Regions from separate parts of the Thomasclavelia spiroformis DSM 1552 genome, predicted to be linked through region 3. Evidence: a T-box and tRNA genes for the amino acid it is inferred to sense, from the RefSeq annotation. Region 3 holds a T-box; the other regions hold tRNA genes.
What was found. A T-box is a leader RNA that pairs with one kind of tRNA and senses whether it is charged. The one in region 3 lies ahead of leuS (leucine--tRNA ligase), so its partner is inferred to be a tRNA-Leu.
Positions count from the first base shown of each region.

Region 1: it has a tRNA-Leu gene. The T-box ahead of leuS (leucine--tRNA ligase) is inferred to sense a tRNA for this amino acid. The anticodon was not compared.
Region 2: it has a tRNA-Leu gene. The T-box ahead of leuS (leucine--tRNA ligase) is inferred to sense a tRNA for this amino acid. The anticodon was not compared.

Region 1 covers NZ_CP102275.1:653,021-661,178, forward strand. Annotated here, with positions in the region: gene NQ543_RS02855 (deoxyguanosinetriphosphate triphosphohydrolase family protein) at 1-538, shown strand, start outside; gene metA (homoserine O-acetyltransferase MetA) at 602-1,543, shown strand; partial or broken gene NQ543_RS02865 (FIVAR domain-containing protein) at 2,165-2,956, opposite strand; gene NQ543_RS02870 (metallophosphoesterase) at 3,044-4,465, opposite strand; tRNA gene NQ543_RS02875 (tRNA-Leu) at 4,636-4,722, opposite strand; gene pepV (dipeptidase PepV) at 4,771-6,138, opposite strand; gene NQ543_RS02885 (NUDIX hydrolase) at 6,240-6,662, shown strand; gene NQ543_RS02890 (discoidin domain-containing protein) at 6,825-8,158, shown strand, end outside.
Region 2 covers NZ_CP102275.1:744,910-753,067, reverse strand. Annotated here, with positions in the region: gene aroA (3-phosphoshikimate 1-carboxyvinyltransferase) at 1-1,123, opposite strand, end outside; gene aroB (3-dehydroquinate synthase) at 1,125-2,183, opposite strand; gene aroF (3-deoxy-7-phosphoheptulonate synthase) at 2,202-3,218, opposite strand; T-box leader at 3,281-3,531, opposite strand; gene NQ543_RS03325 (helix-turn-helix domain-containing protein) at 3,692-4,108, shown strand; tRNA gene NQ543_RS03320 (tRNA-Leu) at 4,756-4,842, opposite strand; gene NQ543_RS03315 (hypothetical protein) at 5,066-5,275, shown strand; gene NQ543_RS03310 (RsmF rRNA methyltransferase first C-terminal domain-containing protein) at 5,328-6,650, shown strand; gene NQ543_RS03305 (HD domain-containing protein) at 6,647-7,087, shown strand; gene NQ543_RS03300 (lysophospholipid acyltransferase family protein) at 7,123-7,845, opposite strand; gene NQ543_RS03295 (dihydrofolate reductase) at 7,848-8,158, opposite strand, start outside.
Region 3 covers NZ_CP102275.1:1,748,779-1,756,936, reverse strand. Annotated here, with positions in the region: gene mnmL (tRNA modification radical SAM protein MnmL/YtqA) at 1-610, opposite strand, end outside; gene NQ543_RS08460 (ABC transporter ATP-binding protein/permease) at 649-2,484, shown strand; gene NQ543_RS08455 (ABC transporter ATP-binding protein/permease) at 2,490-4,361, shown strand; T-box leader at 4,415-4,628, shown strand; gene leuS (leucine--tRNA ligase) at 4,667-7,063, shown strand; gene NQ543_RS08445 (uracil-DNA glycosylase family protein) at 7,410-7,988, shown strand; gene NQ543_RS08440 (hypothetical protein) at 8,048-8,158, opposite strand, start outside.

The sequences.
Region 1 (8,158 bases), 1.1 Mb from region 3:
TAAATTAAAATTATTAATAAATAATGTTTGTAAAGAATATAAATTTACAGCAATTAATAATGGAACAATAGTAAATTATTTTATTCAAGATGTTTGTAAAAATAGTAATTTAAGCGATGGCATAGCATTATCTGATGAAGCACATGAAATTATGAAAATAATTATGAAATTCAATTATGAAAATATTTATTTAATCGACAGATTAAAAATACATGCTAATTATGTCAAATTAATATTAAATTCGATTTTTGATTTCTTATTAAAATATGATAAATTAGCAAAAGAAAAAAACACTAGTATAATTGATGAATTATCAAAAGATCGTAATAATTATCCTCAAATTATTGATAGTTTTATATGTTGGTTAGAAAAATATAGTAAAATAATAGGAATGAAACGTCCTGAAATATATCAAAATAAGATAATATATGATTTTACAAAAGATGACAAAGCAATTATTAGATGTATAATTGATTATTTATCTGGAATGTCTGATGAATACATTATTAAAATATTTAATGAATTAATTTCATTTTAGTATTTATACTTAAATTCTAATCATAAATATGTTAAACTTATGACTAATGAGGGGGTGAAAATATTGCCTATTAAAATACCAAATGACTTGCCAGCAAGCAAAATTTTAAAAGATGAAAATATATTTGTAATGGATGAAAATAGGGCTTTAACACAGCAAATTCGACCATTAAAATTATTAATTTTAAATATAATGCCTACAAAAATAGTAACAGAGACACAATTATTGAGAATGCTATCAAATACGCCACTACAAATAGAAGTTGATTGGATTCATATGGCAAGTCATGAATCTAAAAATATATCTCAAGAACATCTTTTAGCATTTTATAAAACATTTGATGAAATAAAAGAAAATCGTTATGATGGTTTGATTATAACAGGTGCGCCAGTAGAAAGATTAGAATTTGAAGATGTTGATTATTGGCAAGAAATGGAAAAAATCCTAGAATGGTCAAAAAGGCATGTATTTAGTTCATTTTTTATTTGTTGGGCATCACAAGCAGCACTTTATCATTTTTATGGAATTAAAAAATATGAGTTAAAAGAAAAATTAACTGGGGTATATTGCCATCATACTAATGTAGAAAAAATGAAACGTAAAATTTTACGAGGTTTTGATTATCAATTTTATGCACCACATTCTAGATATACAACAATCAAAAGGGAAGATATAGAATTAATTGATAATTTAGATATTTTAGCAAGTAGTAATGAAGCAGGAGTATATCTTATTGCTGAAAAAGATGGTTCTCGTTTTTTTGTAACAGGACATCCTGAATATGATCCTGATACATTAGATAAAGAATATAGACGAGATCTTGCGATTTCAAATGATGCAACTATGCCAAAAAATTATTATGAAAATGATGATATTAATGGAGAAATATTAGTGAAGTGGCGTTCTCATGCATATTTATTATTCAGTAATTGGTTAAACTATTATGTATATCAATTAACACCTTATGACTTAGATGATCTAGAGGAAATAAAAAAAAATCAATAGTAAGAAATTAGTTATTGTAACTGATTTCTTTTATTTTATATAAAATAAAAAATTATAAATTCTAGATTTTTTTATTGCTGTTTCGTAAATAATCCAGCGATATCTTTTGTAAAAACTATGAAAGGAATTGACATGTTAAGTTATTTTAACTGTCGCTATAGAGGCAACAGGCTACGATTCTAATATGATGTTACAGGGTACATTGTTTGCATTTATAACGGTTAATATTGATTAGGAAAAATGAAAGAATTATACAGTTATAATATCCGATATATGTGACTGGTTAATGATAAAACTCTTTTTTACGGTTTTTCAAAGATTTATATTAGAAAATGGTACTATGTCAAGAAAAAGTGCCAGTTAAATAGAGAAATGTCAGTAAAATGAAAACAGTATACAAAGTTTTTTTAAGTGGAATAAAATTGTTCATAAGCCATACCTCCAAAAGTTCATACTTATAAACAATTGGTTTATTATTCATAAAAGATATGAATAATAAGTTTCACAAACTCATTTAAATGTCAACACTTTTTTATAAAAAAAGAGGACACTAATATAAGATATCAGTGTCTATAATGTCATTTCCTTAACTTAATGACATTGGCTAGGTCAGTGGCTTTATTAATTTTCTCTTCTTTTTGTCAGCTTAATTCCAACTAAACTTAATAACGCTAATCCTGCAAACATTCCAACTAAATCACTATCTCCAGTTTTTACACTTATGGTATCACCATTACTTACTGGTGTTGTCGTAGTATTGTCTATTGGTGTGTTATCTCTAGGTGTTGTTATATTTGTTTCTAAGCTATTGATTGCTTTTTCTAATACATCTTTTGCATTGTCTACTTCTTCTTGAGTGGCATTTGAATTTTCAAATACTGCCTTTGCTTCATTTAATGCTTTTGTTAATCCATCTAATGATGCTTTTGTATAATTTGCAGCATTTAATCCATTTGCTTCATTGATTAAATCTTTTAATAAATCTTTATTTGGTTTTAATCTTAAGTTCAAGAATGCTGTTACTAAATTTGTATATGCTTCATTTACTTCTGGTTGCATTGCATTTATATCGTTATATACACTAGTTGCTGCTGTTAAGGCATCATTAAATTCTGTCCATGTAGCTTCTGTATATTTAGTTGATTCTAATCCGCTTACTTTATCGATGAATGCTTTTAATGCTGTTTTATCTCCTTTGAAGAATTCTAATTTTTGCATGATACTTGCAAGTCTGTCAAATGCATTATTTATTTCAACTTGTGAAGCACTTGCATTATTGTAAACTTCATTAGCTTCATTTCTTGCCGCCTTGAATTCATCAGCTACTGCTGGAATTACTTTTTCCAAATCTTTATCAGTAATTGCATTAGATAGATCTACCGCAATCTTTAATGCTGTTTTATCTGTTGATATATTTGTCATATTTCTTTTAATAACAACTGGTTCGATGATTTTTTCTCCACCATTTTTAACACCATGATTTTTCATTTGTAATTCAATTCAATCTTTATATACATACATCATTAAGTTTTGAACCACTTTAGAATCTTCAACAGTTGGTCCATCTTCAATATTATTATTATAATAGCGAAGTGAACCCATAAATGTAGAAATAAAACTTGGTTCAGCAATTTTTGCATCACAAATACCATTTTCTGTTTTTTCAACATAAAGAGGTTCAAGACGAATACTTTCGCCAGTTGCTCCATTTGTAAGATTAGTTAAAGCATAATTTTCATTAGAAACTAAAACATATTTAGCTCCTTCAGTTAAGCTATTACTTTCAAGATATTCTTCACCAATTTGTTGATAAAATTTAATTGGACTAGCAGAACCAAGTGAAAATTTATTACCAGTTCCAATATGAAGACTTCTACCATTTTCTAAATATTTTAAAGTAAAGCTATCATCATTTTTAACAATTTCCCAACTCGAACGATTTTCAATAGTATTTAAATTACCATCATATCCTAAATATTTTCCGATTTGAACATTTTGTAATGAATATCCGTCATTAGTTTTTTCTAAAGTCCATAAAACACTATCTCCAATACCTGAAATTTCAGGTTTAATGCTACCATCAGCTAAATATTCTGTAGTTCGTTGAGCTGTATCACTACGAATATAAGCACTATCTGTACCATGGTCATGTCCATAAAAATATAAAACATTAGGGTATTTAGAAAGAATTGATTTGAATTTATTATCACATTCAACAGTCATACCTTTTGAAGAAGATGATAAACTATGTGAATCTCTAAATGGGAAATGACCAATTACAAAAACTGTTTTATTTTTTCCCAGTTCTTCAAGTTTATTATCTACCCAACTCATTGTTCCATCACTATAAGCATAATTAGAATTTTGTTTTCCACCTTCTAACATTTCATGAGAAGTATTAAGACAAATAAAATCGAATCCTTTTATTACATAATGATATGCAAGAAGTTGAGGTTCTCCTTTATATTCTTCATAATAACTTTCTAAATCAGATAATTCACCAACATTTTGTTTCATATAAAATTCATAATATGGTGCACTATCATAACCATCTCTTTCACCAGCATTGTAATCATGATTGCCAGTTATCCAAAGTGTATTTTTTGTTACTTTATTTGTTTCGTTTACAACTTTATTTAATACAGATTCTAAAACAGGTTTTGATACATAGGAATCCGATGTTACATCACCTCCAATAACTAAAACATCAGTATTTTCGTTTGTAGCTAAGTCGTCGCATACTTTAGTAATGGAATTTCTAATATTCCCACTTTCAAGTGTGCTTTGCTGATTATGTAAATCAGACATAAATGCAACTGTTAATAATGGTTCTTCAGTAGCACTGACAGGATTAAAAATACACAATCCTATTATTATCATTAAACAAATAGCGGTGGCAATAATTTTCTTTATTGCTTTCATTTTTGATTCATCCCTTTCTATAATTAATTCTAATTTAATCTTATCCAATTTATAAAGAAAAAAGTAGGTAAAAAAATGTAAATTATTATACAATTTTTTACACAAAAAAAAACAATCAAAAAAATGATTGATTTTATATTAAAATACGATTAATTTGAACAATTTTACAATGGTGCAGACAGCGAGATTTGAACTCGCACGAGCAATTGCTCACTACCCCCTCAAGATAGCGCGTATACCAGTTTCGCCATGTCTGCAAGTAAATATAGTTTAACAAATTATTTAATTAAAGTCTAGAATATATTCTAGACTTTAATTAAATTATAGATAGCTTGACAATAAATTTCAGTTGCTTTTAATAACGATTCAATTTTAATATTTTCATTATTACCATGAATCAAATTATCTTCACCTAAAAATTCAGCACCAAAAGCAACACAATTAGGCATTGATTTAGCATATGTTCCACCACCCATAGTTTGTGGTTTATTAACTGTATCACCAGTAACATTTACATATGCTTCATGTAAAGTTTTGATTAATTTTGAATCAGGATCAACATATAAAGCTTTTCCAATATTATGTGATTCATTAAAACCATAATTTGCACAAACTGTTTGGAATTTAGAAATCATATTATCAAAGTCCATATCATGAGGACAACGTAAATCAAGAGTTATTTTGAAATTTTCTTTACAATAAGAAATAATGCCAAGATTTAAAGTTAGAGGTCCCATTACGCCTACATGATCAATACCTAGCTTTTTACCGTTACAATCATCAAGATACTCTAAAATAAAATTAACTAATTTATTATCAACAACTGTTGCAAGATATTTACATAAATAAACAACAGCATTAATTCCTTCTTCAGGGGTACTTGCATGTGCAGATTTACCTTTTAAAACAAGTTTAGTATGATTACCTTCTTCTTCAATATCACCAGTTAAGTCATTTATACTTAAAAAGCTTTTATAAGAATCTACATATTGTTTATAATTACCACAAATTACTGCCTCACAAGTTTCTGGTACAATATTAGCTCTATTACCAGCACTTAAATAAATTAAACCGCCTTTTTCAACATTACCTTCAATTACAAATTCACCACCAGCTTTTTCACCATAAACAACTGGAAAAGAAGCATCAGGTGTAAATCCCATTTTAGGATATGGTTTTTTAGAAAAATAATATTTTACACAGCGACTACCTAATTCTTCATTACAACCAAAAATGACTCTAATTTTCATTTTTACAGGTAAATTTAAAGAATTAATAATTTTAGCTGCATAATATCCAGCTAAAAGAGGCCCCTTATCATCAGCCACACCGCGACCATATAATTTATCATCTTTAATAATCACTTCAAAAGGATCACTATCCCATCCTATCTCATTTACAGGAACGACATCTAGGTGTCCTAAAATTCCAAATGTTTCATTACCTTCACCAATATCAATGTGTCCAGCATATCCATCAACGTCTTCTACTTTAAAACCATCACGTTTACCGATTTTTAACATAGCATCTAATGCTTGGCGATTTGCTTTACCAAAAGGAGCAAATTCAGCAACTGTATTATCGTCTTGAGTTGATGGAATAGCACATAACATTTTTATATCTTCAATCATTTGATCTTTTATTTTTAAAACTTCTGATTTGAAATCTATCATATAAATATCACCTCTTGTCAATTATAACATTAATATTAAAAAAAATTAAACAATTTTATTAATAATAGTGATAAGATATATATATTAAATGGAGGTAGAACATGGAAAATGTAAGATTTCATATAACTGTAAAAGGTATTGTCGTATTAAATAATCAAATTTTATTAATGAAAAGAGCTCGTCCCTCAAGTGATGGACTTGGATATTGGGAATTACCAGGGGGTGGTTTAGAATATGGAGAAACCCCTAATCAAGCATTAATTCGTGAATTAAAAGAAGAAACAGGATTAGACATAATAATTATTAAACCAGCTTATACTTTTTCTAAAATTAGAAAACATTATCAAACAGTTGGAATTGGTTATTTATGTATTCCCAAAAATGATCATGTTCAATTATCTGATGAGCATACTGATTATCTATTTGCTACAATTGATAAAGCTAAGGAATTATTGGATGAAGAAATTTTTAATGACATAATTTATACTATTAATGAATATTATGATAAAATGTCAAAAAAATAAATAAAATCTACAAAGACAAAATAATTTTAAATATTATAATATTAATGTAAGCGTATACTTTAAAATGCTATAAAAGGAGGAAAGGAAAATGAAAAAAGAAAAGGAGTTGGATGTCTAGTTCTAACAACTTTGTTGTTTGGAACAACAGTTACGACTCCACTAATGAGTGTCCCGATTTATGCACAGGAAAGTAGAATTGCTCCAACTAATCAATATTCAGTTGATCAAGTAACTACTATAACTAATGGATCAGGGGCGATTAATGCCAGTGAAGATGTTGCAAACTATGCTAATTTAGATCAGTTTACATTAAATGGAACTTTCAGTTTTACAAGCAACAGTAATAGTGGTGTTAATGCAATCTTCTTTATAGGAGATAATACGACTGCAAACAATTATTTTACGTTGTATGCAATTCCAAGTTCAAAAAGATTAGGAGTAGAGTTAAGAAATATTTCTGGAAATCAGATGTTAAGTAATTCTTATGTAACTCTTAATGATGTCGATTTTACGATGGAACATAAAGTTACTTTTACAATGTCTAAAAATAACTATTTCCGTATTTATTTAGATGGAAAAAAAGTATTAGAAGGAAATGCACCATCTGGCTTTACTAATGAAGTAATTGATAATCCTAATTATATGGGATTTGGTGTTGGAAGTAGAGCTAGTGGAAATAATTATCCAATGACTGGTAATTTAAAAAATTTAGAATTGTACAATTGTGCTTTAAGTGAAAGTGAAATTATGTCTTATCATTTAGGAGCACTTGAAAGTATTGCATATAAATATGAAAATATTTATTATCAAGATAGTAATGTGCAAAGAGTGCAAGATAATGAAAATATTTCTAAGTTAGTTTCTATGGATAGTGGAAGTATTTCAATTAGATATAAAGTTAATGATCAGAATTTAGGAAGAATGTCATTGTTTTCTATCTCAGATAATCTTAGTGAAAATAAATATATAGATTTATATGTAGATCCAAGTAACAATATTTTTGGATTAGATGTAGAAGGAACAAAAGATTTTGTTATGCCAACTACATCACTTAATCGAGCTAATCGAACAGTCAAAGATACATCTTGGCATACAATTACGATTACAAAAGAAAATGGTAATGCTAAAGGATTTATGTTTTATTTAGATGGGGCTTATGTTGATAAATATACTTCAGCAGTTCCAGAAGGATTCTTTAGTCTTTTAGCTGATGCTAATGCTGTTAACTTTGGTTTTATTGATACATCAGGAGATGACTTAGAATCATTGACAGGTGCAATTGATTATGTTAGAGCATACAATGAAATATTAGATCCAAGTACAATTTTACAAGAACATACTCTAACAAATTGGCAACCTGGTCAAGAAATCGATATGACTAATGCAATAAAAACAGAAAATGAAGATTTATATTATGCGGGATATGAAAATTCAAGTTCATATCGAATTCCATCATTATTAAAAACTTCAAAAGGTACCTTATTAGCTGCAATTGA
Region 2 (8,158 bases), 1.0 Mb from region 3:
CATTATAACTAGAACAATTGCCACCAGTAAATTCATCAACTCCATTAATAATCATACCTTCTGGTAATTCCTTTACATTTCCTGATAATTCATTAATTTGACTACTAGTAGCAACAAGTCGATCACATTCTTTAATTCTTAATCTTTTAGCATTAATAACTTCACTTCGACCTGTAGCTAAAGCTAATGCTACAGAAACAACCGGAATTACATCGGGACATTGACTAGCATCAACAATTGTTGCTGATAAATTTTCACCAGTTACTTTAACTCCATCTCCAAGAACCGTAATTTTAGCGCCCATTGATTCTAAAATATCTAAAGTAGCTTTATCTCCTTGTAAAGAATCTAAATTTAAATCCGTTAAAACTACATCATTTCCAATTGCTCCAGCAACAAGATAAAAAGCTGCTTGGGAAAAATCAGCTTCAACCCGATAATCTTGAGCATGATATTCTTGATTCCCAATAATAATAAAACTTTGATAATTATTATTAATTATTTTAATACCATATTGATTTAACATTTGTAATGTTAAATCAATATATCCTTTAGATTCAAGCGGTGAAGTAATTTCAATAATCGAATCACCTTTTAAAAGCGGTAATGCAAATAGTAAACCGGTGATAAACTGTGATGAAATATTTCCAGGAATTTTATAATGATCAGGTTTTAGCTTTCCAATTACATATAAATCCAAAATATCTTTTTTATATAAGTAGCCAATATTTTGTTGCTCAAAAATTTTATAGAATGTATCTAATGGCCTTTTTCCTAAATTACCATGTCCAGTAAAATGAACTTTATTTTCTTCAACGATTGAAATTGGAATCATAAATCGTAAAGTTGAACCAGATTCTTCACAATCTATCTCACTATTATTTTTAGTAAACGTTGATGTTCCATCAATGATTAAATAATCATTATATTTCTCTATTTTAGTTCCTAGTGATTGCATTGCTTTAATTGTTGCTTGAATATCTTTGGAATATTCAATATTATCAATACGACTAATTCCTTTAGCTAAACTAGCACAAATAATTGCTCGATGTGCTAATGATTTAGAAGGAGGTACTTGAACTTTTCCTTTTAATTTAGTTGGTGTTATTCTTACTGCTGTCATTTTATACCCTATCCTTTTCTTTAATTAGTGAAAGATCACTTTGATAAATATAACTATTTCCAATTTCTTTTAATAATACTAATGACAATTTTTTATTCAAATTCTTTTTATCTAAGCTAATTGCTTCAATTAAATCATCTGTTTTAGTATCACTAAAAATAGGAAGATTATATTTAAGACATATATCTTTAATTATATCACTAGTTCCTTTAAAAGAAAGATTCTTTTCTTCAGCAATCTTAGTTAACTGAACCATTCCAATTGCTACAGCTTCGCCATGAGAATATTTTTCATAATGATAATATTGTTCAATTGCATGTCCTAAAGTATGACCAAAATTCAATAAAAGTCGATCACCAAAATCAAATTGATCACGTTCTACAACATCACGTTTAATATCAACACAACGATAAATAATCTCATCAATATCTTGATACAAATCATCAAAATCTTTATAACTACTTAAACGTTCAAATAAATTTTTATCTTTTATACATCCATATTTAATTACTTCTGCCATTCCATCATTAATAAAACGCTTAGGTAACGTTTTTAATGTATCAGGATCGATTAAAACCATCTTAGGATGATAAAAAGTTCCAATTAAATTTTTCCCTTCTGGTAAATCTACAGCTACTTTACCACCTACAGATGAATCAACTTGAGCTAAAAGTGAAGTTGGAATTTGAACAAGCTTCACTCCTCTTAAATATGTTGAAGCCACAAACCCAACTAAATCGCCAATAACACCACCACCTAATGCAATAATTAAATCAGTTCTTGTAAGTTTGAATTCCAATAAAGACTTATATAGCGATGGTAGAATATCAAATCTTTTTGATTGTTCACCATGAGGAACAATCACATGATCAACAACATATTCTTTTTTTAAGACATTAGTTAAACGCTCACCATAATAGCTATACACCTGATCATCTGAAATAATCATAATCTTATTGCCATGATAAATATTTTTAATATATTTATCAACATCATTTAAAATTCCTTTTTTAATATATATTGGATAACTATTATCCTTTAACGCAACTGTCAATTCCATCGCTATCTTCCTCCTATTTTAAACTTTCTTTCCAACAACATCTGCAATTTTATTAATTTGTTTTAATAATTCTTCATATTTTTCCGGTCTTAATGACTGTGGTCCATCACACAATGCTTTTTCTGGATTATTATGCACTTCTATCATCAATCCATCACATCCCGCTGCTATTGATGCTTTTGCCATTGGTTCTACTAACCACCATTTCCCTCCTGCATGACTTGGATCGATTATTATTGGTAAATGTGTCAATTTCTTGATTACCGGGATTGCTTGTAAATCTAATGTGTTTCTTGTATATGTTTCAAATGTTCTGATTCCTCTTTCACATAAGATTACATTGGGATTTCCATTTGCCATGATATATTCTGCTGACATGATCCATTCTTCAAATGTTGCACTTAATCCTCTTTTTAATAAGATTGGTTTTTTTGTCCCTGCTCCTACTTTTTTTAATAAGTCAAAGTTTTGCATGTTTCTTGCACCAATTTGTATTAAATCTACTTTTTCATTAAATTCATCAAGATATTGGGCATCCATCAACTCTGAACAGATTGGTAGTCCTGTTGCTTTTTTAGCTGCAACTAAAATATCTAATCCTGAAGAACCCATTCCCTGGAATGCATATGGCGAAGTTCTTGGTTTGAAAGCTCCACCTCTTAAAATATTTGCTCCAGCTTTTTTAGCAGCCTTAGCAATTTCAATTACCTGTTCTTCACTTTCAACTGAACAAGGTCCAGCAATCAAGGCAAGATTATCACCACCGACTTTAACACCGGCTACATCAACGATTGTATCATCGGGATGAAATGCACGGTTGGCTAGTTTATATGGCTCAGATACTCTCATTACATGATCAACTGCCATATCCACTTCAATAGCACGAGGATCAATTTTAGTAGTGTCTCCAATTACCCCAATTACAGATTGTTCTGTACCATTTACAACACTTACTTTTAATCCTTTATCAGTTATAATTTTTGATACTTTTTCAACATCTTTAACTGTTGCTGTAGTTTTCATTACAATAATCATTTTAATATTCCCCTTTTCTATTTATTATCTCAACTCTGTATATAAATAAAAGCTCTCCTCCTAAAAAGGACGAGAGCTATGCTTCGTGATACCACCTTATTTTATTAATATATTACTATATTAACCTCATCAAGTACGCTAATAAAATTAGTACATACTCTTACACGCTAACGGGTGTTACCGGAGAGACCTACTAAAAACTTTCAGTCCTCTACTCCAAGACGAATTCAGTATTATAGGTAGACTCTTTTCCACCAACCAAGAGTTCTCTATACTACTTCAAATACATACTATTTCTTTTCACAGTATTTATATCAGATGTTGTTGCAATTATTTTATCCAAGAATAACAATTCTGTCAATATTTTTAATAAAACTTTTTATCCAAATTATTTTTAGACTATATCAGTCTACATAATTCTGGCGGTTATTGGAATATAAATACGATATAATCATATTGATGGGGGACACAATATGGATAATATAGACACAACATTAATTGGCACTTATATTAAAAATATTCGATTATCTAAAGGCTGGTCACAAGCTAAACTTGAATATATATCAGGTATTTCTGCTTCATCAATTAGTAATATTGAACATGGACATAAAGGTATTTTTTATAACATGTCTATTCCTGCAATAGTTAAAATTGCTCATGCTTTAGAAATGAGTTTTTATGATGTTCTTAATGATTCCGGTTTTTTATCATACATCGGTGATCAACAATTTTGTAAAGAAAAATCACAAATATATATTACAAATGATGAGTTAATAAATTTATTTAATCGTCTAAGCCTTAGTGATCAACAATTCATTATCAAAGACATACGTCAACGAGTTGAAGAAACAGAAAAACTAAAACAAAAAAATTTGTTTAAAAAACTATAATATAAATGAACAATATCTATTGCTCATTTTTTTATTAATATTCAATTATCTAATAGTTAAAACACGATTAATCATATAGATTAACCGTCCATATCTATTATTAAAATAATTTATAATACCAATTTAGTAAAATCTTTAGAACTATCACCTTCTTTAGGTTCACTGTTATTTATTTTATTAAAAAACAACTAGCTACTTCATTTACTTTAAAACTTTTTACAATACATTTGTACATCTTTTATTATGTTCTAACGATAAATAATTAGATGTGGTATTTTAGTTTCATTACGCCCTTCAATTAAAGATATAATTCTTACTAGATTTTTAAACTTCGAAGATGTCTTACATTATCTTCTATTTGTCTATCCATCTAGAAATATTCTTCTTTAATTTATAATAATAGAAAATCTATTACAATAATCTAAAAAAATGTATATTTTTTTCTAATTAAATATACATTTTTCATTTATTTTTCAAATTTTTAAAAAAATTTTACATTTCTGTCATAATTCGACAAATTTAGATATCCAAACACGTCATAATGATATCGAAAAGTGATAGAACTTTTCAATCTCATGAGAAATCATCTTATATAAGATAAATATGAAAACAAAATAAAAAAGTCAACGAACACATTGACTAATAAATGGTGCCCAAGACCGGACTCGAACCGGTACAGTATCGCTACCGACGGATTTTGAGTCCGTTGCGTCTACCAATTTCGCCACTTGGGCAACTACCAATAATTATTATATACAATTTAAAGTATAAAATCAATAGTATTTTCAATAAATGTACATTTATTTATAAAATTTATTAAAAAAAACAATTTTTAGAAAGAATTTAGTGTTAATTTACTAAATAGTATTGACGAATTGATTAAAATGACGTATTTTTTTAGTAGAAATAAACTAAATAAAAAGAACAAAATAAAATTAAGAAAACGTGGTATATTATATGGTGGGCAATGAAATTTTAAACGAATTAATTGAAATAACAAATTCTTTAGATGCAACAACTGAAACATTAATTGGTTTGCAAGAAAATGCAAAATATGAAGATGCTATTAAAAAAATAGACATCGACTTATATCTTGAATTACCAATTCAAGAGTTAAGTAAACTAGCAAATCGTTTAGCACAGATTTCTAATGAGCTATCAAAATAACAGACAAGCAATTGCTTGTCTTTTGCTTTATATATTAAATTTGAGGTGAAACATGGACATATTATTTGAACAAAGAATGCAAATGCTTTTAAAAGATGAATATCAAAACTTTAAAGCAGCGCTATTAAAAAAACCAATAAAAGCATTTTATCTAAATCCCAAAAAAAAGAATGTTATCCAACATCTAGAATATCAATACTTAACTAAGCATCCATATATAAATGATGCATATTTTTATGACTATGATAGTTATCCTCTAGGTAAACATCCCTATTTTAATTGTGGTTTATATTATATTCAAGAACCTAGTGCCATGGCTGTTGCTAGTAGTGTTGAGTTTAATAAAGATGATTATATTTTAGATATGTGTGCAGCTCCTGGTGGTAAAACTTGTTACGTAGCAAGTAGATTAAGTGATGAAGGATTAATGATTGCCAATGATATTAATAAATTAAGAGCAGAGATTTTATCAGAAAATATTGAACGTTTTGGAATCACTAATACGATTGTTACTAATTGTGATCCCGTCAAATTGGATAAACAGTTTAATTGTTTTTTTGATAAAATTATTTTAGATGCTCCTTGTTCTGGAGAAGGAATGTTTAGAAAACTTGACACGGCAATTGAAACATGGTCGATTGATAAAATATATGATTGTGCTAAAATTCAAAGGAGACTGATTAATGCAGCATATAAAATGCTTAAAGATGATGGGATTTTAATTTATTCAACTTGTACATATTCTTTAGAAGAAAATGAAGAACAAGTTGATTATATGATAAATGAATTAAATATGGAGCTTTTAGAAATTAAAAAGCAGCCTGGTATGTCTAGTGGCTATAATAATGATAAAGTTGTTAGAATGTATCCACATATCAATAAAGGAGAAGGCCAATTTATTGCACTATTAAAAAAACATAGTGATAATAAAACAAAGAAAGTTAAATTATTAAAACCAAATGTTACTTCTCAACAACTTGATTTAATCAAGAAGTTTTATAACGATAATTTAAAAATAAAAGTACCATCACTATTATTTAGTTCAAATAATCATATCTATGCTATTTTACCACAATTTCTTGAACTAAAAGGAGTAAAAGTTTTAAGAAATGGTTTATATCTAGGAGAATGTAAAAAAGGACGTTTTGAACCAAGTCATTCATTAGCTTTAACACTTAATATGAATGATGTAAAACGTTATTATAATTTTAAAAGTGATGATATTGAAGTTGCAAAATATATTCATGGTGAAACTTTGATTGGAAATAATCAAAAAGGCTATGGTTTGATCTTGGTTGATGGTTATCCTTTATCGTTTTATAAAGAAAGTAATAACCAAGTTAAAAATTTATATCCTAAGGGGTTACGACGATGAAAAGATATTATTTTATTAAAGAAGCTATCAATGATATTTTAATTAAAAATAATGGTTTAGAGCATTCTGCTAATGTTGCTAATATGGCTTGTTTATTAGCTAAATTAAAAAATCTTGATTTAGAATTAGCTGCTATTATTGGTATTTGTCATGATTTAGCTACATATAGATTTAAATCTAGTTTTGATCATGCTAATAGAAGCAGTATGTTAGCTAGAGAAATTCTAACTAATAGTAATCTTTTTAATCATGATGAGATTATCTTGATTACTACTGCTATCAAAAATCATTCTTTCAAAGATAGAATTGATGATGAATATAGTGAATTAATCAAAGATGCTGATTTAATAGTTCAATATTTAAATGAACCTAATGTATCTTTTAGTAAAGAAAAACAACGCAGATTAAATAATATTTTTAAAACATTCAATAAATAATTAAAAATAACCACACAAAGTGGTTATTTTTAACTTTAAGCGTTATTTTTTGTCCATTCTTGGATATATGTTTCAATTTTATCATGAACTATTTTAGCTATTTCATTTGTATGCATATCTTTATAATCATTATAATATAACGGTGGTAAATAATGAATTTGAGCTGTTGTTTTTTTAATCGTATTATTATCAAATACTTTATAACAATCTATTAACGCTACAGGTACAATTGGTGCTTTAGCCTTAGTAGCAATTTTAAAAGTTCCACCTTTAAACTCTAAAATATTATTACCATCTTTACTCCTTGTTCCCTCAGGAAAAACAAAGAAATTTTGACCATTAGCAACCTCATTACTAACATAGTTAATTACTCTAGCACCGTCACGAACATTTTTACGATCTAATGGTACATATTCTAACATCTTAATAACATCTTTAACTAAAATAACTGATGTTAATTCTTTTTTTACAATTGCTCTAATTGGTGCTTCATGAGTTTGAAAAATAGCTAGTGGATCATATAACCCTTGATGATTAGGCGCTAATAAATAACCTGATTGTTTAGGTAAATTTTCTAAACCATAACATTTAAGTTCAACGCGGGCTTTTTTACTAATCGTAGATACAACACCATGAATAAAACCATATCTTTCTTCTAAAGGATAATTTTCTATATGTTTATACTTATTTACTTTATAACCCCACCAGTAAGGCAATCTTAAAATAACTCTAATAACAATCAATGCAATCCTTTTCATGTTTATCCTCGCTTATAAATTTGTAATTTAAATGTTTCAAATGGTTTTTCTTCAACCAATTGATATCCATATTCATCAAAACTTGGGAAATATGTTTCTCCAGTATGTTTTCCAGGAATTCTTGAAATCAATAACTGATCGGCAATCGGTAAACATTGACGATAAATCGATGCTCCTCCAGAAATAAACAAATCCTCACCACTTTTTTGATATTCCAAAATTACTTCTTCTAACGAATTTCTAACTTCAACTCGATTATCTTCAAATGGTTCTAAGCTTACAACAATCGTCTTACGATTAGGTAATGGTCTTC
Region 3 (8,158 bases):
TCTCATGAGTTTCAAAAGGTAAACCATTGATAATGTGGACACAAACATTAATATTAAGCTGGCGTAATTTATTTAAACCATTAATAAATTCTAAATAACTATGACCACGATTAATTAATTTAGCTGTTTTATCATGGATTGTCTGTAATCCTAATTCAATCCATAAATCGCATCGCTTATTAACGCTATCTAAATATTTTAATATATCATCTTCTAAACAATCAGGACGAGTTGCAATACTAATTGCAACTACGTCTTTTTTGTTTATAAATGGTTCAATACAATCGCGTAGTTTTTCTACGGGACCATATGTATTACTATTAGCTTGAAAATAAGCAATATATCTACAACCAGGCCATTTTTTTTGTAAAACCGCACTAACATCATCAAACTGTTTTTCAAGTGAATCTTTTACATTTCCCGCAAAATCACCAGAACCACTACTACTACAAAAAATGCAACCACCAATTCCTTTAGTACCATCACGATTTGGACAAGTAAAATTGGCATTAAGACTTACTTTGGCAACTTTATGATGATATTTATTTTTTAAATAATAATTAAAAGTGTGATAACGCTTGTTATCATTACTAAATTTAAAAACATTCATTTTTATCACCTAAGATATTATAACACAAGGAGAAAAATATGGTATTACAACTTGAACATGTTACAAAATTTTATACATATGACAAAAATAAACAAATAATTATTAATGATTTTACAGTTAAATTTCCTAAAATTGGAATGGTAGCAATTATAGGTAAAAGTGGTAGTGGAAAATCGACATTATTAAATTTAATTGCTGGAATTGAAAAACCATGTAGTGGAAAAGTATTGATAGATGGATATGAATTGGATTATCGTCAAATTAGTGAATATCAAAGTAACTATATAAGTTATGTTTATCAGTTTTATAATTTAGTAGAGTCACTAACAGTACAAGAAAATATAGTTTTACTAGCTAAGATAAAAGGAAAGTCATTTTCATTAGATAAACTATATCAATTTAGTGATAAATTAGAAATTACCTCATTATTAAAAAAATTCCCTCGAGAATTATCTGGAGGACAAAAACAAAGAGTCAGCTTAGTTCGAGCTTTTTTATGTAATACACCAATTTTACTTGCAGATGAACCAACTGGAGCATTAAACGATCAAATGGCAAATGAGGTAATGAAACTTTTAAAATGGTATTCAAAAAAGCATTTAGTTATTATTATTTCACATAATTTTAATTTAGTATCTAAATATACTAAAATGATTATAGATTTGGATAGCAGACAAAATATTTATGATTTTCATCATGCAATTGACTATCATAAATATTTTTTTAATATAACTAAAAAAGTAAGTAGTTTAAATTTTTATTTGAAAAGACAAATAATTTATCAAAGAAATAAGATAATAATGATGTTATGTTCGCAAATTTTTGCAGTTTGTACTTTTGTTTTGTTGATAAGTGGTATAAATGGTGGATGGGAATATTTAAAAAGTAATTTTAATAGTGATCCACTTAAAGAAATCATAGAAATTAGTAAAAAGGATTATGACCAAATATTTTTTAGTGATGAACAAATTAGTGGATTAAAAAAAGATAAATTAATTAATCGACTTTCTTATAAACTTGATTTTAATTTGGGTAGTTTTAAAAATGATAAAGAAATTTATTTAACAAGTTATCAGGTTTATAAAAGTAATAATATTGATTTTGTTGAAGGTAGTTATCCTGATTATGAAAATGAAATAATGATAAATCAAGATGCATTTAAAAAATATAATATAAAAGTTAATGATAAGCTTGATTTTATTATAGATAAACAAAAATTCTCATTAACTATTTGTGCAATTATCAATGATAATGTAAATAATGGGATTAATGTTTATATTGATAGTAATTATCTTGATAAAAACTTACAAGAAAAAATAATTAGTAAAGCAAGCGTGATTGTTAAAAGTAAAAATTATCAACAATTGGTAAAAAAATATGATCAAGATTATTTTGTTATTAATTTACATAATGAATATTTTAATAGTTATCGTACATTAATTGATATGGCAATAATGGTTGCTATTTGCTTTTTAGTAATAAGTTTTGGTATTTCATTGATTTTAATTTCAATTATTTTAAAAACAATCTTAATTGAAAGAAAAAAAGATATATGTTTAATGTTATCTAATGGCTTGTTATTGAATAAAACAAAGGGATTGTTTGCTAAAGAAGCAGCATTGGTAGGAATGATAATAGGGATCATAGCAATGTTAATTTCACAATTTTTATTGATGATAATTGATATTTTTAAAATAAGTGATCTGATATTTAAGATACCGGATTTATTTATTTTACCAAAATTATTTTTATCTAAGTATGATTTGTATTTTGTTATGATTTTAATTTACATTGGAGCATGTTTTTTGGTGGGAATTATAACAAGCTTTCAAATTAGTAAAATGGATATGAGTGTATTGTTGAAGGAGGATTAATTAAGATGTTAGAGATAAAAAAGTTATCTAAACGATATGATGATATCATTATTGATAATTTGTCAATTTGTTTTCCAAGTACGGGAATGATTGTGATTGTAGGAAAGTCAGGTTGCGGTAAAACAACATTATTAAATATTTTAGGAGGAATTGATCAAGAATATGATGGTGAGGTATTATTTGATCAACAAAATATTAAAACGATCAAAAATTATTGTCGAAAACATGTAGGCTTTATTTTCCAAAATTTTAATTTAGTCAATTGGTTAAATGCTAAGGAAAACTATATACTACCAAGATTTTTTGGTAATATAATCTTCAAAAGGGAAATAGAAGATCGTCGTGAAAAATTAGAACTAACATCTTTTTTAAAAAAGAAACCAGTACTTTTATCAGGAGGGCAAAAGCAAAGAGTAGCAATGTTAAGAGCAATGATAAAAAATGTAGATATCTTGCTTTGTGATGAACCGACAGGATCTTTAGATGACGATAATGCAAAAGTAATTTTTGAATTATTAAAACAAGAAGCAAAGGAAAGATTAGTAATTGTAATTACTCATAATGAACAACTTGCTTATCAGTATGCAAATCAAGTATTTACTTTTCAAAATGGTAAATTGTTAGGTAAATATCGAAAAGATAAAAGTGATAATTTTTATTGTCGTCTTAAAGAAAAGAAAAATCCGTTTGATATATATAAATTAGTATTGATGCAATACCGAGCTGATTTTTTTAGAAATACAAAAATTGTAACAGGTGTTGTAATGGCACTGCTATGTATTATGATTACTTTTACTTTAAGTGATTCACTAACTAAACAAATTCAAAAACAACTCAGTAATATTTTTCCAAGTCAGCTTATATCTTTACAAACACGTAATAATATTCCTTTAAAGTATCAAGATTTAGTTGATTTAAAAAATAATAAAGATATTACATATTTATATGGTGAGATGAAAGATTATGAGTTTATGGGAATATCTTTACAAGAAAGTTATCAAGGTGATAAAACTATTTATATTAGTGATATGACTAAAGGATTGAAAAGTGATAAGTTAGAAAAAGGAAGAAAAATTAAAAATGATAATGAAATTATTTTATCAAAAACTACAGCGATTCATTTAAATAAAGATTATGAGCAGTTGTTGAATAAAAATATCTATGGATATTATTTGTATGGTGATGTTATCAAAAGAGTTGTTTTAAAAGTAGTTGGAATCAGCAATGAAACAACTGTTTTTGATACTATTTATATTAATGAATTAGCTAATGTTAAACATGTAAGTGAGATATTTGATAAAGATATTAATGAGCTTGTTTTTTCAATTGGAATGATTAATATAGATAATCAAGTTGATGTTGATGAAAGTTTAGAAAAATTAAGAAAAGAAAATAAGAATTTTGAGTTTAAAGTTGCAGGTGATGATATTAGTGCTAGAATTGATGATTTTTTGTTGCAGGTACATCGAGTATTGGTTTTATTTTCTTTACTTGCAATTGTATCAGCTTGTTTTTTAATAGGAGAGGTATTGTATTTATCAGTTGTTGAAAAGACAAAAGATATTGGGATTTTTAAGTGTTTAGGAGCTAGTAAGTTGCAACTTCGATTATTGGTTTTGTTTGAATGTTTTATGTTAGTTACAATAGCATATTTGTTATCATATTTAATTTTTAATCAATTAGTTAATCTAATTAATGAGATTGTTGAAATGGGATTACAATTAAATTTATCCAAGGCTTTTATTCAAATTGATAATCAGTTATTAATAATTATATATATAGGAGCACTATTTTTTGGATTACTTAGTAGTTGTTTTCCAGCTTATTATACTAGTCGTTTGGATCCTGTTAAATCTTTAAAATATCAAAGATATTAATTGATGAATTATGTTGCATATGGTTAGTTTTGTGATATAATAGATGAGTAACAAAAAAATCTATGAATAGGACTAGTAGTAATTTATGCTTTTATTTAGAGAGTCAGTGGGTGGTGAAAACTGATAAAGCAGATTATGAACTCACCTAGGAGATGCAGCGGTGAATTAACAGTAGTCGTTGCCGTTGACTGCGTTAAGGTTTCGAGGGCTCAGCCTTTTTTAGGCTTTGAACTAAGGTGGTAACGCGATATTGAAGTCGTCCTTAGATAGGATGACTTTTTATTATTTTAAGGAGGAATTATAAAATGCCGTTTAATCACAAAGAAATTGAGCCAAAATGGCAAAAATATTGGGATGAACATAAAACATTTAAAACTGATTGTTATGATGATAGTAAACCAAAATATTATTGTGTAGATATGTTTCCTTATCCATCAGGAAATGGCCTTCATGTAGGACATCCTGAAGGATATACTGCAACTGATATTGTTTCAAGAATGAAAAGAATGCAAGGGTATAATGTATTACATCCGATGGGATTTGATTCATTTGGTTTACCAGCTGAACAGTTTGCAATTCAAACAGGACATCATCCTGCAGAATTTACTAAGAAAAATATTGAAGTTTTTAAAGGACAAATTAAATCTTTAGGTTTTTCATATGATTGGGATCGTGAAATTGCAACAAGTGATCCTGAATATTATAAATGGACACAATGGATTTTTACTAAGTTATATGATGCTGGACTTGCATATGTTGATGAAATTCCGGTTAACTGGTGTCCTGAGCTAAAAGCCGTTTTAGCAAATGAAGAAGTAATTGATGGTAAAAGTGAACGTGGAGGATATCCAGTAATTCGTAAACCGATGCGACAATGGGTATTAAAAATTACTGAATATGCTGAAAGATTATTAAAAGATCTTGATGATTTAGATTGGCCAGAAGCTACTAAACAAATGCAACGTAATTGGATTGGTAAATCAGTAGGGGCTAATGTTGATTTTAGAATTGATGGAACAGATAAAATCTTTACAGTATTTACAACACGTTGTGATACTTTGTTTGGAGCTACATACTGTGTAATGGCACCAGAACATCCATACGTAGATGAAATTACGACACCTGAACAAAAAGAAGCGATCGAAGCTTATAAACAAAGTTGTATTAGTAAATCTGACTTAGAAAGAACAGAATTAAATAAAGATAAAACAGGAGTATTTACAGGAGCTTATGCAATTAATCCGGTAAACGGTAAAAAAATTCCAATTTGGATTTCTGACTATGTTCTTGCAAGCTATGGTACTGGTGCAATCATGGCGGTTCCTGCTCACGATCAACGTGACTGGGAATTTGCAAAAAAATTCGACATCGAAATTATTCCGGTATTAGAAGGTGGAGATGTTGAAAAAGAAGCGTATGTTGAAGATGGTGTTCATATTAATTCAAGCTGGCTTGATGGTTTAGGAAAACAAGAAGCAATCGATAAAATGGTTGCTTGGTTAGAAGAACATAAATGTGGACAAAAGAAAGTATCTTATAAATTAAGAGATTGGTTATTTTCACGCCAACGTTATTGGGGAGAACCAATTCCAATTATTCATATGGAAGATGGAACAATGAGAACTGTTCCACTTGAAGAATTACCATTAGAATTACCAGCAACTAAAAACTTCCAACCACATGAAAGCGGTGAATCACCACTTGCAAACTGTGAAGATTGGTTAGAAGTGGAAATTGATGGTAAAAAAGGTCGTCGTGAAACAAATACAATGCCACAATGGGCAGGATCTTGCTGGTATTATATTCGTTATATCGATCCTCATAATAGTGAAGCAATTTGTGATCCAAAATTATTAGAAAAATGGTTACCAGTTGATTTATATATTGGTGGAGCTGAACATGCGGTATTACATCTTTTATATTCACGTTTCTGGCATAAAGTATTATATGATGCTGGAATTGTAAAATGTAAAGAACCATGGCAACGTTTATTTCACCAAGGAATGATTTTAGGTGATAATAATGAAAAAATGTCTAAATCACGTGGAAATGTAGTAAATCCTGATGATATTGTTGCAAGTCATGGGGCAGATGCTCTTAGATTATATGAAATGTTTATGGGACCACTTGAAGCAGCACTTCCATGGTCAACAAATGGACTTGATGGAGCACGTAAATGGTTAGATCGTGTTTATCGTTTATTTATTGAACAAGATAAATTAAGTGATGAAAATGATCATAGTTTAGACCGTGTTTATCACCAAACTGTTAAAAAAGTAACAGATGATTTTGAATCATTAGGATTCAATACAGCAATTTCTCAAATGATGATTTTTATCAATGAATGTTATAAAGCACCAACAGTATATAAAGAATATGCATTCAACTTCATTAAAATGCTTTCTTGTATAGCGCCTCACGTTTGTGAAGAAATGTGGCAATTATTAGGACATGATAATACACTTGCTTATGAACCATGGCCAACATATGATGAAAGTATGTTAGTTAGTGAAACTGTTGAAATGGGTGTTCAAGTAAATGGTAAATTAAGAGCTAAAATTCAAGTTGCTAAAGATGCGGATGATGAAAGTGTTAAAGAATTAGCTTTTGCACAAGACAATGTTAAAGCTCATACTGATGGTAAAAATATTGTTAAAGTGATTGTTGTTAAAAATAAAATTTGTAATATTGTTGTTAAATAAAAAACTACAGTATCATTATAGTGGTTTAATAAAAAATTATAATTTATGATGAGACGTTAGTTAGAATAATTAACGTCTTTTTTATTGTGATTTGATAGATGAAAATATTATTTTTTAATACGTTGTAATCACCGAATTCAACATATTTATAAAGCTGAAAATTAATCTGATGGAGATGTTGAAAAGGTACCAATACTAAAAATAGATATTTTTTTATTTAATGGGAGACTTAATTCAATATAATATAATCAAAGAAATAAATTGAAGATATAATGAATTAAAAAATATATTACATAAGATAATGAATATGTTAATATTAAATAAAAATTAAAGTAGAGGTGAGATAATGAAAGAATTTGATAAATTAATACGAGAGATAAAAGAATGCCGTTATTGTGAAAATAAATTTGATCATGAATTTCATCCAGTAGTTTGGGGTCATCAAAACGCTAAAATTATGCAAATTGGTCAAGCTCCTTCAAATAAAGTTAATCAAAATTTAGTTCCTTTTAGTGATTTAAGTGGTAAAAGATTATTACAATGGTATCAAATTGATCAGGGGACTTTTTATAATCAAGATATTTTTTATTTGACATCGTTAGCACATTGTTATCCTGGAAAAGCAGCTGGTAGTGGAGATCGACCACCTCCTAAATGTTGTTATCAAAAGTGGTTAAATCAAGAAATGAAACTAGTTAATAATGAGATTTATATTATTGTTGGTAGCTATAGTGCAAAATTATTTTTTCCTGATAAAAAGTTAACGGATTTAGTTTTTGAAAATCAAAGATTAAATAATAAACTTACAATTGTATTACCTCATCCATCACCTTTAAATATGCGATGGTTTAAAGCAAATCTTGGATTTGAAAATAGATTAGTAGAAATTAGAAAAATAATTGCTGCTTATTGTGGTTTAAAGTAATTTAGATAGAAAATGATGCTAAGTAAATACATAAAATAGACGTTAGTGATTGCTAATGTCTATTTATACTCTACAAAAAAGAAGTTTTTAACTATGTATGTATTATAGATAGGTTCATTTTCAAGCCAAATAGTATAGCTTTCTGTTACTGTTTTATCATCATAAGAAAG